DNA from 3 places in the Streptomyces sp. P1-3 genome. Region 1 is predicted to be linked to each of the others. Evidence: riboswitches for the same ligand, from Rfam matches in the RefSeq annotation. Region 1 holds a riboswitch; each other region holds the start of a gene.
What was found. A riboswitch is a leader RNA that binds a small molecule or an ion and turns the genes downstream of it on or off. The one in region 1 is predicted to bind cyclic di-AMP.
Positions count from the first base shown of each region.

Region 2: it holds a riboswitch for cyclic di-AMP, as region 1 does, so the genes downstream of both, ACQUSR_RS19525 (NlpC/P60 family protein) here and ACQUSR_RS07570 (M23 family metallopeptidase) in region 1, are expected to answer to the same signal.
Region 3: it holds a riboswitch for cyclic di-AMP, as region 1 does, so the genes downstream of both, ACQUSR_RS30945 (C40 family peptidase) here and ACQUSR_RS07570 (M23 family metallopeptidase) in region 1, are expected to answer to the same signal.

Region 1 is NZ_CP192512.1:1,835,309-1,839,499, forward strand. It holds gene ACQUSR_RS07560 (HPr family phosphocarrier protein) at 1-235, shown strand, start outside; gene ACQUSR_RS07565 (GntR family transcriptional regulator) at 466-1,227, opposite strand; gene ACQUSR_RS07570 (M23 family metallopeptidase) at 1,420-2,214, opposite strand; cyclic di-AMP (ydaO/yuaA leader) riboswitch at 2,229-2,381, opposite strand; gene ACQUSR_RS07575 (M16 family metallopeptidase) at 2,605-3,972, opposite strand; gene ACQUSR_RS07580 (M16 family metallopeptidase) at 4,085-4,191, opposite strand, start outside.
Region 2 is NZ_CP192512.1:4,504,880-4,509,070, reverse strand. It holds gene pcrA (DNA helicase PcrA) at 1-2,105, opposite strand, end outside; cyclic di-AMP (ydaO/yuaA leader) riboswitch at 2,262-2,428, shown strand; gene ACQUSR_RS19525 (NlpC/P60 family protein) at 2,437-3,618, shown strand; gene ACQUSR_RS19520 (hypothetical protein) at 3,663-4,016, opposite strand.
Region 3 is NZ_CP192512.1:7,257,752-7,261,942, forward strand. It holds gene polX (DNA polymerase/3'-5' exonuclease PolX) at 1-1,676, shown strand, start outside; cyclic di-AMP (ydaO/yuaA leader) riboswitch at 1,982-2,133, shown strand; gene ACQUSR_RS30945 (C40 family peptidase) at 2,120-2,629, shown strand; gene ACQUSR_RS30950 (RluA family pseudouridine synthase) at 2,622-3,557, opposite strand; gene ACQUSR_RS30955 (hypothetical protein) at 3,716-3,892, shown strand; gene ACQUSR_RS30960 (MFS transporter) at 3,920-4,191, opposite strand, start outside.

The DNA of each region.
Region 1 (4,191 bases):
CCGTCCCGCCTCGATCTTCGTCCGGGCGGCGACCGCGTCGGGCGTCCCGGTCACGATCGCCAAGGCCGACGGCACCCCGGTCAATGCCGCCTCCATGCTCGCCGTACTGGGCCTGGGCGCCCAGGGCGGCGAGGAGATCGTCCTCGCTTCGGAGGACGAGAGCGCCGAGGCCGCGCTCGACCGCCTGGCCAAGCTGGTCGCCGAGGGGCTTGAGGAGCTTCCGGAGACCGTCTGATGCACGGAATCGCCGCGGTTCCCAGCGATTCCCAGAGATTGCCGAGCGATTCCCAGCGATTCCGAGCACCAAGAGGCCGCGGTGTCCGAACACGGACACCGCGGCCTTTGTCATTGCCACGGCCTTTGTCATTGCCGCGCCCCATTCCGGTGCGGCCGGAATTCCACCGGGGCGCGCGAAATCCACCGCGCACCTCTTTCGGCGCAGAACTCTTGTATACGGGCTGGCTGTTAATTCCTGACGCGCGCAGTGTTTACGGATTGTTTCGGACCGCTCACCGCGAACGGGCGGCGCGACCGGTATTCCGCCAGGGACCGCTCCGCGTGCGCCGCGGCGAGCTCGCGCGCCCGCTCGGCGTCCCCCCGCGCCACCGCATCCACCAGCGCGCCGTGCCCCCGCCACACCTCCATGGCACGCGCCGTCGCCGACTCGCTCCGGACGCCGGCCCGCGGCACGGGGGGCGGGACGCGCGCCGGGTCGGCCGCGTACACCCAGTCGATCTTCCGACGGAGCTGCCCCAGCAACCCCGCCAGGCTCGGGCTGCCGGAGGCCTGGGCGAGCGTCTCGTGGAACCAGTCTCCGAGCGGGCGCAGTTCACCGAGCTGCCCTCGGTGGGCCCGCTCCTGGCCCAGCCTGACCAGGCCGCGCAGCACCTTCAGATGGGCCTCGGTGCGCCGCTGGGCGGCGCGTGCCGCGCCCAGCGGCTCCAGCAGTGCGCGAATGTCCAGCAGATCGGCCGCCTCCCGCTCGGAGGGCCGGGCGACGCAGGCGCCCGCGTGCCGCCTGGTGGTCACGAACCCCTCGGACTCCAGGGTGCGCAGCGCCTCGCGCACCGGCACGCGTGAGACGCCGTAGCGGCCGGCGAGGAGTTCCTCGCCCAGTCGGCTGCCGGGTGGATACACACCGGAGACGATGTCGTCGCGAATCGCCGTGCACACCGCATGCGCCGAAATCCGGCGACCGCCCTGGATCGCAGTCGTCTCGCCGGTCATTTCCGGTCCCGCATGGTCGAAACCTCCGCCTTAATCTCCGCGAAACGCAGCCGATTGACGCGTGTTCCGTGACTCTATTCCAAACGGCGGGAATTTCCGACGGCCGGACTGATTTCATGGATATTTTTTGGCCAAGGCGAGCACGCGACAGGCCCCGGCCGGGGGCCGGGGCCTGTCGGGAAGAGCTCGGTGTCAGATGGCGACGCCGTGGCCGCGCAGGTACGCGACGGGGTCGATGTCCGAGCCGTACTCGGCGGTGGTGCGCGCCTCGAAGTGCAGGTGCGGCCCGGTGGAGTTGCCGGTGCTGCCCGACAGCCCGATCTGCTGGCCGGGGGTGACGGTCTGGCCGACCGTGACGCTGAGCGACGACATGTGGCCGTACTGGGTGTAGGTGCCGTCGTTCATCTTGATCACGACGTTGTTGCCGTACGCGCCGCCCCAACCGGCCTCGACGACGGTGCCGGAGCCGACCGCCTGCACCTTGGTGCCCGAAGCCGCGTGGAAGTCCACGCCGGTGTGGCTGCCGGAGGACCACAGACCGCTGGAGGCGTGGTACTGGGTGGAGACGTAAGAGCCCGCGATCGGCGCGACGTAGGTGTTCAGGCGCTTGCGCTCGGCCTCGCGGGCAGCGCGCTCCTTGGCGGCCCGCTCCTTCTTCGCGGCGGCCTCGGCCTTCCGCTTGGCCTCGGCGGCCTCCTTGCGGGCCTCCGCCTCCGCCTGCTGCTTGGCGGCGGCCACCTGGGCCGCCCGCTCCTGGTTGGCGGCCTGGACGTCGATCTCGTCCGCGAGGCGGTCGTCGACGACGATCGCCTGGTTCAGGCCGGTGTCCTCGAAGCGCGGGGAGTCGTCGGGCGCGGCGAACGCGGGAGAGGCGACGGTCGCGACGACGCCGGAGGCGGCGAGCGTGGCCATACCGGCGATGTGCGTACCGGTGAGAGGGGTGCGGCGAGGACGGCGGTGCTTCCCGGTGGGACGGGTGAACGCCATAAGTCGGCGTACTCCTTTCCTTCCTTCTCGCCTACCGGGTTAGCTGACGGGTTCGGAGCAGGAAGGTCTCCTACGGATCCCTCCGGAGAGGCACCCGATTCACCCCAGGGGACTTGGGTCCCCGGCTCCCCTCGGCTCACGCGTCGGGGACTCGGCGATGGCTGTCCGGGCCGCGGGTGCGACGCAATCTGACGAACAGCCGGAACGACGCTAGACGCACGATCTTTCAATCACCAAACGGATCCGGGTTTTTGTTGCACTCGCCACAGGGCAGACAGGAAGCCTCTTGGCCAAATCGGACACCGGGCTCATCAGGGGACGGACAAGCGGAACTCCGGCGTCCTATGTGACGCCGGAGTTCCGCTTCATCCCGTATCCGGTGAGCCCTCGTCAGCCGGTGACGACCTTGACCTCACCGATCCCGAGCGCCCGCACCGGCTCCTCGATGACCGAGGCGTCGCCGACGAGCACCGTGACGAGCCGGTCGACGGGGAAGGCGTTCACCGCGGCGGCGGTGGCCTCCACCGTCCCGGTCTCCGCCAGGCGCGCGTACAGATGGGCCTGGAAGTCGTCCGGCAGGTGCTGCTCGACCTGGTCGGCCAGCGTGCCCGCGACGGCCGCCGCCGTCTCGTACTTGAGCGGGGCGACGCCCACCAGGTTCTGCACCGCGACATCCCGCTCTTCGTCGGTCAGCCCCTCTGCGGCCAGCGTGCGGAGCACCTTCCAGGTGTCCTCCAGGGCGGGGCCGGTCACCTCGGTGGCCACCGAGCCGGTGATGGCGAGCATCGCGGCGCCCGTCCCCTCCGGGGTGGAGCGCAGCACCTGCCCGAAGGCGCGCACGCCGTAGGTGTAGCCCTTCTCCTCGCGCAGCACGCGGTCGAGCCGGGAGGTGAGGGTGCCGCCCAGGCAGTAGGTGCCGAGCACCTGCGCGGGCCAGACGCGGTCGTGCCGGTCGGCACCGATCCGCGCGATGAGCAGCTGGGTCTGCACCGCGCCGGGCCGGTCCACGATCACCACCCGGCCGGTGTCGTCAGCGGTGATCGGCCGGTACGGGTGCTGCGGCGCCGTGCCGCCGGTCCAGCCGCCGAGCGTGTCGGCCAGGGCCTGGTCCAGGTCGACACCGGTGAAGTCGCCGACGATCACCGCGGTCGCGGTGGCGGGGCGCACATGCGCCTCGTAGAACGCCCGGACCGCGGCGGCGTCGATACGCCGCACGGTCTCCTCGGTGCCCTGGCGGGGCCGGGACATCCGGGAGTCGGCCGGGAACAGCTCCTTGGACAGCGCCATCGTGGCACGGCGGCCCGGGTTGGCCAGCTCGTGCGGGATCTCGTCCAGGCGGTTGGCTACCAGGCGCTCCACCTCCCCGTCGGGGAAGGCGGGGGCGCGCAGCGCGTCGGCGAGCAGGCCGAGCGCCTTGGACAGCCGGGAGGCCGGGACCTCCAGGGAGACGCGGACGCCGGGGTGGTCGGCGTGCGCGTCGAGGGTGGCCCCGCAGCGCTCCAGCTCGGCGGCGAACTCCTCGGCCGTGTGCTTGTCGGTGCCCTCGGACAGGGCCCGCGCCATGATCGTCGCGATGCCGTCGAGGCCGTCGGGCTCGGCGTCCAGCGGCGCGTCCAGGTTGATCTCGACCGCGACGACCTGCTGGCCGGGGCGGTGGCAGCGCAGCACGGTCAGGCCGTTGGGCAGCTGGTCCCGGGCCGGGGCGGGGAACGCCCACGGCTTGGCGACGCCGGCCTGCGGCTGCGGGTGGAACGTCATGGCGGAGGTGACGGCGTCGCTCACAGTGTCTCCTTGTTCGCTTCTCCGCCCCCGAGGCGCAGAGGTGCAGGCATCATGATCATCTGCGGGCCGGTGGCCTCGTGTGCGTCGCTCACCGATTCGCTTCCTCGGTCTCGTCGGCGGTCTCGTCGGCGGACTGGCCTTCGGGCTCGGTGGGTTCGTAGACGAGCACCGCGCGGTTGTCGGGGCGCAGCCGCG
Region 2 (4,191 bases), 2.7 Mb from region 1:
GCGCGCGTGATGCCGACATACGCCAGCCGCCGCTCCTCCTCCAGCTCCTTGGTCTGGCCGAGGGCGCGCATGTGCGGGAAGACGCCGTCCTCCATGCCGGTGAGGAAGACGACGGGGAACTCCAGGCCCTTCGCGGTGTGCAGGGTCATCAGGGTGATGACGCCGGTGCCCTCCGCGTCCTCGTCGGGGATCTGGTCGGAGTCGGCGACGAGCGCGACCCGCTCCAGGAACTCCGCCAGGGTGCCCGGCTCCTCCTCGGTCCGCTCCTGCTCGAATTCCAGGGCGACGGCCGCCAGCTCCTGGAGGTTCTCGACACGGGTCTCGTCCTGCGGGTCCGTGGACGCCTGGAGCTCGGCCAGATATCCCGTACGCTCCAGCACCGCCTCCAGGATGGTGGCGGGTCCGGCGCCGGACTCCACGATCGTGCGCAGCTCCTCCAGCAGCACGTTGAAGCGCTTCACCGCGATCGCGGAGCGCGCCGCCATGCCGTAGGCGTCGTCCACGCGGCGCAGGGCCTGTGCGAAGGAGATCTTCTCGCGCAGCGCGAGGGCCTCGATCATGGCCTCGGCGCGCTCGCCGATACCGCGCTTGGGCACGTTCAGGACGCGGCGCAGCGGGACGGTGTCCTCGGGGTTGGCGAGCACCCGCAGATAGGCCAGGACATCCCGGACCTCCTTGCGCTCGTAGAAGCGCACGCCGCCGACGACCTTGTAGGGCAGGCCGACCCGGATGAAGATCTCTTCGAAGACACGGGACTGGGCGTTGGTGCGGTAGAAGACGGCGACGTCTCCGGCCTTGGCGTCGCCCGCGTCCGTCAGCCGGTCGATCTCGTCGGCGACGAACTGCGCCTCGTCGTGCTCGGTGTCGGCGACGTAACCGGTGATGGTGGCCCCGGCCCCGGCCTCGGTCCACAGGTTCTTGGGCCGCCGGTTCTCATTGCGCTCGATGACGGCGTTGGCCGCGCTGAGGATCGTCTGCGTGGAGCGGTAGTTCTGCTCCAGCAGGATGGTGCGCGCGTCCGGGTAGTCCTCCTCGAACTGGAGGATGTTGCGGATGGTGGCGCCGCGGAAGGCGTAGATGGACTGGTCGGCGTCGCCCACCACACACAGCTCGGCCGGGTCGAAATTGTCAGTGCCCGTGCCGACCAGCTCACGCACCAGCGTGTACTGCGCGTGGTTGGTGTCCTGGTACTCGTCCACCAGGACGTGCCGGAAGCGGCGGCGGTAGTGCTCGGCGACGTCCGGGAACGCCTGCAACAGGTTGACCGTGGTCATGATGAGGTCGTCGAAGTCCAGGGCATTGGCCTCGCGCAGCCGCGCCTGGTACATCGCGTACGCCTCGGCGAGCGTCTTCTCGAAGCCGTCGGCGGCCTGGTCGGCGAAGGTCTCCTCGTCGATGAGCTCATTCTTGAGGCTGGAGATCTTCGCGCTGAAGGACTTGGGCGGAAAGCGCTTGGGGTCCAGATCCAGATCCCGGCAGACCAGGGCCATCAGCCGCTTGGAGTCGGCGGCGTCGTAGATCGAGAACGAGGACGTGAAGCCCAGCTTCTTCGACTCGCGGCGCAGGATGCGCACGCACGCGCTGTGGAAGGTCATCACCCACATGGCGCCGGCGCGCGGGCCCACCAGCTCCTCGACCCGCTCCTTCATCTCGCCCGCGGCCTTGTTGGTGAAGGTGATCGCGAGGATGGAGCCGGGGTGCACCTTGCGCGCGCCGAGGAGGTGGGCGATGCGGTGGGTGAGGACGCGGGTCTTGCCGGATCCGGCGCCCGCGACGATGAGCAGCGGCGCGCCGTGGTGCTCGACGGCGGCCCGCTGCTGGTCGTTCAGCCCCTCCAGCAGCGCGGCGGAGTCCACGGCGGGGCGGGGCGCGCCGTTGCGGTAGTACGGCTCCCGCGCCTGACCGGCCTGGCCTGGCTCCCTGGGTACGGGCACGCTAAAAGTGTCGCCGAAGAGGTCGTGCGGCACCTCCTCCGCGGCCGGGCCGGCCGGATACCCGTCGTGCTCGGGGTCCTCCGGCGGTGGCGGAAGCTCCTCGGGGGCGGCTCCGGGTGCCGCGCCGTCGAGGTTCGCCAGGAAGCTGTCGTCAAAGAGGCTGCTGCTCATCGCCCACCGAGTCTAGGGCCCGGCACTGACAGCCGACACGACAATGTCACGGAAAGATCTCGGACAAATCGAACACCAGCCTTCCCAGGTGCCCCAGAGGTTGGCTAGCGTGCTCCGTCAGGCGGCCCGCTCCCTGCCGGCGACCGAAGCCGGCGCGTGCCGCCGCCGCCGAGTCCGGCCCGCCCATCAGGCGGTTCCGGAGCCGGGGACCCACCCGCACCATCTGGGGTGAATCGGCCCGTACGTCGCACGTACGGCCGTAGGGCAGCCTTCCGTACGCCCGAACCCGACAGCTAACCCGGTAGGCGGTCCACGGAAGGAGTCGCCTCCCTTGGCGTCGCACCGCAAACCGCGTCCCCGGTTGCTCGAATCGCCCGCCGGCCGCCGCACGGCCGTGGGTGTCACCACCGCCGCCCTCGCCTCGGTCACCCTCCTGTCGCAGACGGCGAACGCCGCGCCACGGGCGCCGAAGCCGACGGTCGAGGAGGTGAGGAAGAAGGTCGACGCCCTCTACCGGCAGGCGGGTACCGCCACGCAGAAGTACAACGCGGCCACGGAGGCCGCGGGCAAGCAGCGGACCGAGGTGAACCGCTTGCTGGACGAGGCCGCCACCCGTACCGAGAAGATGAACGAGGCACGGCGCACCCTGGGCGCGTACGCGGCCGCCCAGTACCGGCACGGCGGGATGGACGGCACCGCGACCCTGCTGCTGGCCGACGACCCGCAGGGCTTCGTCGACCAGAACCACCTGATGGACCGGCTCACCGGGCGGCAGAAGGACGCGGTCGACGACTTCCGTACGCAGCAGACGGAGCTGGCCCGGCAGCGCGGCAAGGCCACCCGGAGCCTGGCGGATCTGACCGCGTCGGAGCGGAAGCTCAAGGCCGAGAAGAAGACGATCCAGGAGAAGCTGTCCCAGGCCCGGGCGCTGCTGTCCCAGCTGACCGCGGAGGAGAAGGCACGGCTGGCGGCGCTGGAGAAGAAGAAGGAAGCGGAGGCGCGGCGCAAGGCGGCCGAGCTGGCGGAGAAGCAGCGGCAGGCGGAGGAGGAGCGCAGGCGCCAGGAGGAGCAGCAGGGGGACGACGGCAGCGGTACTGGTTCCGGCAGCGGCTCAGGCTCCGGCTCCGGCTCCGGCACCACGGACCCGTCAGCGCCCTCCGACTCCACCAAGGCCGCGCAGGCCGTGGCGTTCGCGCGCGCCCAGATAGGCAAGCCGTACGTATGGGGCGCCACCGGCCCGAACTCCTTCGACTGCTCGGGGCTGACCCAGGCCGCGTGGAAGGCGTCGGGGGTGACGCTGCCGCGCACCACGTGGGACCAGGTGAAGGTCGGCACGCGCGTGTCGACGTCCGAGCTCAAGCCGGGCGACCTGGTCTTCTTCTACGACGACATCAGCCACGTCGGGCTGTACATAGGCGACGGGATGATGATCCACGCGCCGAAGCCGGGTGACAACGTGAAGATCGCGCCGATAACCGAGATGCCGATCTACGGGAGCGTCCGCCCGGCGTAGCACCGGCCTGCTCAGAGCCTGCTCGGAGCCTCCTCGGGGGCTCCTCAGGTCCACATCACCGCGATGAAGATGTTGGCGGTGGTCAGCAGCCCGACGGTGCCGAGGAGCGGGGCGGGCACCTTCTCCTCGTCCCGCTTCACGTAGACCAGGCCGAGGATGACGACGAGCAGCGCCATCTTCACGCCGATCTTGACGTTGTCAAGGCTGTTGCCGTCGGCCTGGTTGAGCCCCACCAGCGCGATGCCCGTCACCAGCATCGTCAGCGCGCCGTGCAGCATCGAGGGCGACATCCGGGCCTCGCCCGCGCCTATCAGCTTCATCTGTGTGAGGAAGCCGCCGAGCAGCGCGGCGATACCGATGATGTGCAGGCCGACGAAGGCGTGCAGAGTTGCGTCCATGGCCTCGGAGCGTAGCCCGCGCCCGCGGCCGCCACGACGGCCGGGCCGGTCGCCTCGCGGCTACGGGCTACCGGCCACCGGCCACGAGCGACGGCGGACCACGGCCACCGTCGACGGGCCACCGGCCACCGGAGCCGACTCGGCATCGGGCGACTCGGCACCGGTGGCCGGTTCG
Region 3 (4,191 bases), 5.4 Mb from region 1:
CGGGCGGCGACGCCTTCAAGGCGCGTGCCTACGAGAAGGCCGCCCGCGCGATCGGCGGCTACCACGCCGACGTCTCGAAACTCGACGCCAAGGGCCTGCGCGAGATCCCGAACGTGGGGAAGTCGATCGCCGACAAGGTCGTGGAGTACCTGCGCACCGGGCATGTCGCCACCATCGAGGAGGTCAGGGTCTCGATCCCGGCCGGGGTCCGGGAGCTGATGACCATCCCCATGCTCGGCCCCAAGAAGGCCATGGCGCTCTACGAGGAGCTGCGCATCTCCTCCGTGGACGAGCTCCTCGACGCCCTCCACGAGGAGCGGCTGCGCGACGTCAAGGGCTTCGGCCCGAAGACCGAGGAGAACATCCTGCACGGCATCGCCCTCATGCAGAAGGCGGGCGGCCGCATCCTGCTCAGCGCCGCGATGGACGTCGCCGAGCAGGTCGTCTCCGAGCTGTCGCGGGTCACCGGGTGCGAGGGCTGTACGTACGCCGGATCGCTGCGGCGGATGAAGGAGACCATCGGGGACGTCGACGTCCTGGTCGCCGCGGCCCGGTCGGCGCCGTTCATGGACGCGTTCAGCGGTCTGCCGTACACCGCCGAGGTCATCGCGCACGGGGAGAAGAAGACCTCCATCCGCACCACCAAGGGGCTCCAGGTGGATCTGCGGGTGCTGCCCCCCGACTCATGGGGCGCGGGCCTCCAGTACTTCACGGGGTCGAAGGCGCACAACATCAGAATCCGCGAGATGGCGGTGCGCCACAAGCTCAAGCTGTCCGAGTACGGCCTGTTCCACGCCAAGAGCGGGAGGAAGATCACCTCGCAGACCGAGGAGGAGATCTACGACCGGCTCGGCCTGCCCTGGATCCCGCCGACCCTGCGCGAGGACCGCGGCGAGGTGGCCGCCGGGCTGCGCGGTGAACTCCCCGAGCTGGTCGCCGAGGACGACATCCGCGGCGACCTGCACACGCACACCGACCTCACCGACGGCCTCGCCCCGCTGGAGGACATGGTCGCCGCCGCGGCGGCCCGCGGCTACGCGTACTACGCCGTCACCGACCACGCCCCGGACCTGGTCATGCAGCGGATGACCGACGAGAAGATGCTCGCCCAGCGCGAGCGGGTGCGGGAACTGGACCGCGAGCACCGCCGGATGCGGGTGCTGCACGGCACCGAGCTCAACATCGGCCCCGACGGGGACGTGGACTGGCCCGGCGACTTCCTCGAAGGCTTCGACGTGTGCGTGGCCTCGGTGCACTCGCACTTCAACCAGAGCCGGGAGGCGCAGACCCGGCGGCTCATACGGGCCTGCGAGAACCCGTACGTCGCGGTCATCGGCCACCCGACCACCCGGCGGATCGGCAAGCGCCCCGCCATCGACGCCGACTTCGACGCGGTGTTCGAGGCGTGCGCCAGAACCGGCACGGCGCTGGAGGTCAACGCCCATCCCGAACGGCTCGACCTGGGCGACGAGGAGATCCTGCGCGCCAAGCGGTACGGCGTGAAGTTCGCGGTGAACTCCGACGCCCACGCCACCCCTCATCTGGCGTACATGCGCTACGGCGTGGGCACCGCGCAGCGGGGCTGGCTCACCCCCGACGACATCATCAACACCTGGCCGCTCCAGCGGCTGCGCCGCTTCCTGCGGGACGGCCGGAAGCGCTCCGCCGCCTCCTGACCCCGGACCGGCCCCGGCCTGAGGCACATGCCGGAATCGATTGCTCCACCAGGCGGATTCCATTCCTTCGTGAGATAACAACTCCCGCTGCACGAAGGCAAGTTCGTACCCCTTGGTGAAGGAGTGCGGAGTCTCCCGTGGCCTCGGAATTCCGTAATGCGGCCGACGTGAAGAAGTTCACAGAAAGCCATCTCGGCTCTGAAATCCGACGGTTGATGGTGCAGGATCTCCTCCCGGTACAAGATCCCGTCACCGAGGCGGGACCGTCCGGGCGGACGCCGAGTCCTGCCGCCGCACCGGATGGCCGGACAGATACGCACAGCGGCAGGAGCGGGAGACCCAAGCACGGCGGACCACGAACGCGGTGGTCCTTGGGGTGAAGCCACTTATGTGGCCGGGCAACTTCGCCGGCCCGAACCCGACAGGTCATCTTTCGCAGGCGGATGACGAAGGGCTTCGGCATGTCCGCGATTTCTCGCAAACCCGTGCTTCCCCGTATACCCGCGCTCATATCCAGGACGGGTCGGGTCTCGGCGCTCACCGTGGCGACCGTCACCGCGTCCTTGCTGGTCCCGGGTATGAGCTCCGACGCACAGGCGGCGACCTTGGCATCCAAGGCGCTGAAGGTCGCCGCATCGAAGAAGGGCGCACCTTACGTATATGGAGCGGCCGGCCCCAACCGGTTCGACTGCTCCGGGCTGACGCTCTATTCCTACAAGAAGGCGGGCCGTACGCTGCCGCGTACGGCGGCCGCCCAGTACAACAAGACCCGGCACCTTTCCGCCGGTTCCCGTAAAGCCGGTGATCTGGTGTTCTTCCATTCCGGCGGCAGCGTGTACCACGTCGGGATCTACGCCGGTAAGAATCAGATCTGGCACTCACCCAAGCCGGGTAAGTCGGTCCGGCTGGAAAGGATCTGGACCCGTCAGGTCTGGTACGGCCGGGTCAACTAGACGGTGCCGGGGCGGGCCAGGACCGCAGGGTGCGCCGACTGGTGAACCGGTGCTCGTGCCCGGTGACCGGATCGGTGAACGCCAACTCCCGGGCGAGCAGTTGCAGCGGTTCGCTGAAGTCGTCGGCGGCGGGGTCGCCGACGACCGGGTAGACCGGGTCGCCCAGGATCGGCACACCGAGGGCGTTCATGTGCACCCGCAGCTGATGGGTGCGCCCGGTCACCGGGCGCAGCCGGTAGCGGCCCAGCCCGCCCCGGCGCTCGGCCAGCTCGATACGGCTCTCGCTGTTGGGCGGGCCCGCCACCTCCCGCGCGGCCATCACCCCGCGCTCCTTGACGATCCGGCTGCGCACCGTCCGCGGCAGCGCCAGCCGGGGGGCGTACGGCGCGACGGCCTCGTACTCCTTGCGCACCGCGCGGTCCTGGAACAGCGACTGGTAGGTGCTGCGGTGCTCCGGCCGGATCACGAACATCACGACGCCCGCGGTGAGCCGGTCCAGCCGGTGGGCGGGGCTCAGCTCGCGCAGGCCCAGATCCCGGCGCAGCCGTACCAGGGCGGTCTCGGTCACATGCCGGCCGCGGGGCATGGTGGACAGGAAGTGCGGCTTGTCCACCACCAGCAGGTTCTCGTCGCGGTGGAGCACATCCAGCTCGAAGGGGACCGGCACCTCCGGGCGCAGCGGCCGGTAGAACCACAGGAAGGCCCCGGGTGCGAACGGGGCACCGGGTGCGACGGGCCCGTCCGACCCGACGATCCCGCCCTCGTCCAGCAGGGCGTCGATCAGACCGGGCCCGAGCGCGGGCAGCCGGTCGACCAGGTGGTCCCGGATCGTCGCCCAGGCCCCTTCGGCGGGCAGCCGCAGCCGGACCGGATCGATGCCGTCGCGCTGCGGCAGGGGGGCGGGCGGGGCGGTGGTTCTGCGTCTCATCGTGCTGCCAGCCTATGGCGTGCCCGGCCCGGCCCGGCCCGGCCCAGCCCGGCCCGGTGCCGGACGCCCGGGGTCAGGGGTGGACCGGGCCGTACGGGGTACTCGGAGAGCCGACGGCCCCGGGCGGCGGGCGCCGGGCGGGTCCGGAAGGAGCAGCCATGCAGAAGCAGACCCCCTCTCCGTCTCCGTGGGAGCACACCCCCTCCCAGGCCGAGGGAGAACGGGACGACGAGAACGAGGCGCCCGGCAGGAAGCTGCCCGGAACCGAGAAGCACCCGGACGTCCCCCGCACCACGCCGTCCCAGGCGGAAGGCGAGCGCGACAACGACCTGTGACCGGAGGCCGTCGTACGGTGACCCGGTCTAGGCGGGCTGACAGGCGTCGGACGGGCAGTCCTCCGGCGCCGGCCGCATCCGGGACACCGGCAGGTCACGCACCCGTGCGAGGGGGGAGCACAGCAGGATGAGCCCCGCCAGCGGCACTCCCGCCGTCATGATCCACATGGTGGTACGGACGCCGAGCGCCGTGCCGAGCGCGCCGCCGAGCAGGGCCCCGAGGGGCAGCGTTCCGTAGTTGAGGAACGCCGACGTCGCGGTGAGCCGGCCCAGCAGCTCCGGTGGGCAGTAGCTCTGCT